Regions from separate parts of the Acinetobacter seifertii genome, predicted to be linked through region 2. Evidence: riboswitches for the same ligand, from Rfam matches in the RefSeq annotation. Region 2 holds a riboswitch; the other holds the start of a gene.
The links. A riboswitch is a leader RNA that binds a small molecule or an ion and turns the genes downstream of it on or off. The one in region 2 is predicted to bind manganese.
Positions count from the first base shown of each region.

Region 1 (2,478 bases), 1.5 Mb from region 2:
GACGGTAAATCAGTGCTCTTGCGCAATGAAATCCATATGGGAATTGCGGTAGCAACACCTGATGGTTTAACTGTGCCGGTACTTCGTAACCCAGACCAAAAATCAATTAAGCAAATTGCAGTTGAATTGGGTGTGTTGGGTCAAAAAGCGCGTGATAAGAAATTAACACCGAAAGACTTGCAGGGTGCGAATTTCACCATTTCAAGTTTAGGCGCAATTGGTGGTACAGCGTTTACACCACTTGTAAACTGGCCACAAGTTGCGATTTTGGGTATTTCACCTGCAACGATGCAGCCAGTATGGAATGGTAAAGACTTTGATCCGCGCTTAATGTTGCCGTTGTCATTGTCTTATGACCACCGTGTAATTAATGGTGCAGATGCTGCTCGCTTTACAAATAAACTTACGAAACTTCTTAAAGATATTCGTACTTTATTAATCTAATTCTTTTAAATTATTGACCAAAACCTCGCTTCGGCGGGGTTTTGTTTTGATACCTCTTTAACTAAATTTTGGGTTAATCTACAGGTTAAGCAAGGCTTATTGAGCGTGAGGAGAAATTTCTCGTTATTAGGTAAAGGAGAAATAGTAAATGTTGGGTTTCCTTAAAATTATGTTGCCCTTACTGTTGATTGTATTTTTATTGATGGGAATATGGGTCAGTATTTTACACTTCCCGTGGGAATGGATGACTTATGTGGTGATGGGTTTTGAGGTGTTTGTAGCTACCTTGATTTTACCCTTTGAATATCAGACAGGAGTAAGTAATAACCATATTGGTTTCATTCATATAAGTGCTTATTTTGCAGTGTTATTAGGTATTGCACGCTTATTTGTTTGGGCGTGGTTAAAATTTATTGCTTGAATATTTGAAAAATAAAGTGACTTGAATATAATAAACGCATACTTCATTGGGGAGTAGCCGCTATTCACAGCAAATGTGAATAGGTGATGGTCAACATAATTGTTCAACAGAACATGGTCATCATAGCTTAAACGTCTCATCGTTCCTGAGTTGGCAAGACCTTTGATTTACCACTCTGCAATCATTTTATGATATTTGGCTAGCAGGAGGGGTAGGTCATAGGCATTTATGCTAGCCAGAGAACTAATATGCAAGAATTTCTGATTTCTACCTCGATTGTTGCCCTCGCTGAAATGGGTGATAAAACTCAACTATTGGCTCTGCTACTATCTGCGCGTTTCCGTAAGCCAATTCCTATTTTAATTGCGATTCTTTTAGCCACACTCATTAATCATGGTATTTCTGCTGTGCTTGGGCAGTGGATTACGACCGTTCTCAGTCCTGAAATTTTAGTTTGGGTGCTCGCTGTTGGTTTCATTGGAATGGCGTTCTGGATGCTTATTCCAGATAAGCTTGATGATGAAACTGATAGTATTAATAAATGGCAAAAATTTGGTGTTTTTGGTGCAACCTTTATTTTATTTTTCTTAGCCGAAATTGGTGATAAAACACAAATTGCAACTGTGGCTTTAGCTGCACGCTATGACAGTATTTTCTGGGTAATGCTAGGTACAACAGTGGGTATGATGATTGCCAATGCTCCTGCTGTATTTATCGGTAATAAACTGGCAGAACGTTTACCTATCTCGCTTATTCATAAAATTGGTGCTGCTATTTTCTTAATTGTAGGTGTCTCTACACTAGTACAACATTATTTCTTTTAACACATTTTAAGCTGCCATAAAAAACGCACTCAATTCGAGTGCTTTTTTTTTATAGGTCATTTTAGTAGTTAAACTTCAAAATACATTTATTTAAGAAAGTTTTAGAAGATTATGCAATTTCTTGATGATTCATTTATAGAATAAGAAAAGTAAAATCAATTTTAAAATATTATGAGAAATATCAATCAATTCATTGCAAGTACTTTAGAATCCCTTTATTTTAGTATGGATATAAAAATATCTAATATTTAAAGTTTTTTTGGGGAATTGTATGGGGTTTGAAAAAACAACATCGCAGATACTATTTGATAATGGCGTACATAAATGTATTAGTTTTACCAGTTTGGTTAAAGGGGAAGGCATACAAGCCAATCAATTTTTAATTATTGATCATGAACGAGCAGCTGTAATCGATCCAGGTGGTGATTTGACCTACGTTCCATTAACGATGGAACTTAATAAATATACTCGTCTTAAAAATCTGGACTATGTAATTGCTTCACATCAAGACCCAGATATTATTACTTCAATGCCTCGTTGGTTAGTTTATACCGATGCTAAGGTGGTTGCCTCTAAATTATGGGCACGATTTTTACCTCACTTAAACTCGTCTTTTATGAGTGAGCGTATGAAAGGTAATTGGGAAGATCGTCTCATTGAGCTGCCAGATCGTGGTCAAGTGATTCAATTGGGCGAATCAAAGCTTGTCATGGTTCCGGCACATTTTCTACATTCGGTGGGTAATTTTCAGTTTTATGATCCAGTTGCCAAAATTTTATTTTCAGGCGA
Region 1 covers NZ_CP065820.1:192,165-194,642, forward strand. Annotated here, with positions in the region: gene I8T81_RS00885 (2-oxo acid dehydrogenase subunit E2) at 1-444, shown strand, start outside; gene I8T81_RS00890 (hypothetical protein) at 593-865, shown strand; yybP-ykoY riboswitch at 902-1,098, shown strand; gene I8T81_RS00895 (TMEM165/GDT1 family protein) at 1,114-1,689, shown strand; gene I8T81_RS00900 (oxygen-binding di-iron domain-containing protein) at 1,961-2,478, shown strand, end outside.
Region 1: another riboswitch for manganese. It lies ahead of I8T81_RS00895 (TMEM165/GDT1 family protein); the one in region 2 lies ahead of I8T81_RS12700 (sodium:calcium antiporter).

Region 2 (2,478 bases):
GATTCACTCAGGGTACAAGCCTCTGCTACTAAGGTACAGGGCATAAGTTATGAAAAATAAGACAATTGGTTAATTATTTACCGATTTTACAAGGTTATTAGCTCATCGTTTCTTAAGATTATCTAATCAATAGCAAATACGACGACTGAAACGCGCTGGCACATGTCCAGCGCGTTAATGTTTATCAGAGATAAATCACAACTAAAATTGCGAAAACACCATACAGCGCACTTACTGCAACCAATGATCGGTCATCGACTGTGCCACGGCGGAATAAATTCCACAGAAACACAATCGCTAATGCAGTAATAATGCCAGAGGCTAACAACAAGGTATCAAAGCGCCACGGCGTAAAGAAAATACCTAATGCACTTGGTATGGTGGCCTGAATCATCATGGCACCAGAAATATTCGCTAAAGCCAAACGCTCTTTACCTTGGCGTACCCAAATCAGCGCATTCATAATCTCAGGTAATTCGGTAGCAACTGGACTCAGTAATAAAGCAACCAAATGTGGCGGCCAACTTAGCGCTGTACCAATCGCTTCAAGCTGAGCAACAAAAGTATGCGACGCAACACTAATTACAACTAAAGCGACCAATACCTGTAGACCAGCCCACCCTAGTGACGGTTCGGCTGTATTAGGACGGAACTTGAGCGGTTCGAGGTCTTCTTCATCGGAAGATGTATCAGCTTCCTTAATCTCACGCCAAACATAAGCTGCATAAGCCGCTAAAAATAGAATGCCTAACCAAGGTTTGATGGCAAATGCGACTAAACCAAGCGCTACTTTTAAAACAAAGATAGCAAGGAACGAGACTTGATCTCGGCTTAAACGGGCATAATCAACTTGAACTTTATGCGAAGTTCGAGCTAATTTTTTGCGATGAAGCATCAATACCAGACCGACTACGGCGTAACCCAAGGTCGCTAAAACCAATGGGCCACCCATTGCAGCACCAACACCAAGGTCTTTTTGTTCTGGGGTATCACCAAATACGACGGCCATAAAGGTCACCGCACTTTCAGGTAGCGCTGTACCAAAAGCTGCGAGTACCGAGCCTACTGCTGTTGCACCAAGATTAAGACGCTTACCAAACCATTCAATTCCATTGACGAAATATTCACAGGCTAGGTAAATTGCCGCGGCGGACACAAAGAATAAGATGAACGTGAGGAGCATAGGAATAGTCCAGCCGGGCGAATAAGAAACCATTGGCGCGACAACGCTCTTCGCCCGACTAGCAAAGTACGTTGCGGCCAAAGGTCTCGCCTAGCTCACACTGTGTATACAGTGGCTGAACACGCCATGAGATACTGATCTCAAGTTTGTTGACGTGGTCTTCCTAGTTGGGTACTAGGAATGGCTACTCCCCAATGACAATAGGTGAAGTTTACCAGTGATTGAAAAGTAACTCTACAAAAATGGTCTGACAAAATGATCAAGAGCTTTAAAAATTCACAGTCGGTTTTAAAGCTCTCTTTATCGACTAAATAAAATGTATTTCTACACTGGCATGTACAATTTCTTCATGAATAGACAAAGCCTTTTTAACTGAATCGGGCGTTAAATCTGTTCGGTCTGTTTCTAAAGCCAAAATGCATGAAAATTTTCCTTTACCGACTTTCCATACATGTAAATCTGTAATTTTCACTTGTGATAATTGCTCAATCACTTCTTGGATTTCAGCGACTACTGGATGTGACATTTCAGCATCTAATAACGTTTTTCCTGTGTCACGCAAAAGCCCCCATGACCACTGTGCAACCAGTATCGCCCCTACAATACCCAATAAAGCATCTAAAAAATTCCATCCAAAAAATTTACCCGCTATAAGTGCGGCTATGGCTAATACAGAAGTTACAGCATCGGCAACCACATGTAGAAACGCAGCTTTATGGTTTAAATCGTGATGGTGATCATGATGATGGTGGTGACTATGCTCATGGTCGTGATGGTGGTGGTGATGTTCATGATTATCATGTAATAACCACGCACAAATTAAATTGACTGCCAACCCCACAACAGCAATAGAAATAGCTTCATTATAATGAATATCAACAGGATGGAGTAATCGCTCAATAGATTGAAATCCCATTAACAGTGCAACGACCATTAATATGATTGCACTGCTATATCCACCTAAAATTTCGATTTTCCAAGTTCCAAAACTAAAGCGTTTGTCATGGGCATAACGGCGAGCCATTTTGTAAGCAACATAGGCCAACCCTAGAGCAACCATATGTGAACTCATGTGCCAGCCATCAGCTAAAAGAGCCATGGAGTTAAAGATCCATCCACCCACAATTTCAAAAACCATCATCACGGCAGTTAAAATCGTTGCGATCAAAATTTTCTTTTGAGCAAGCGGGTTTCCTTCATCAAACTGATGAGAATGGTAACGTTCTAAATTGCTGTTAATTTCCATATTTATGGTCTTTTATTAATACTCCCCCATAGTATATATTTTTTTGAAG
Region 2 covers NZ_CP065820.1:2,736,671-2,739,148, forward strand. Annotated here, with positions in the region: gene I8T81_RS12700 (sodium:calcium antiporter) at 185-1,264, opposite strand; yybP-ykoY riboswitch at 1,276-1,388, opposite strand; gene dmeF (CDF family Co(II)/Ni(II) efflux transporter DmeF) at 1,491-2,429, opposite strand.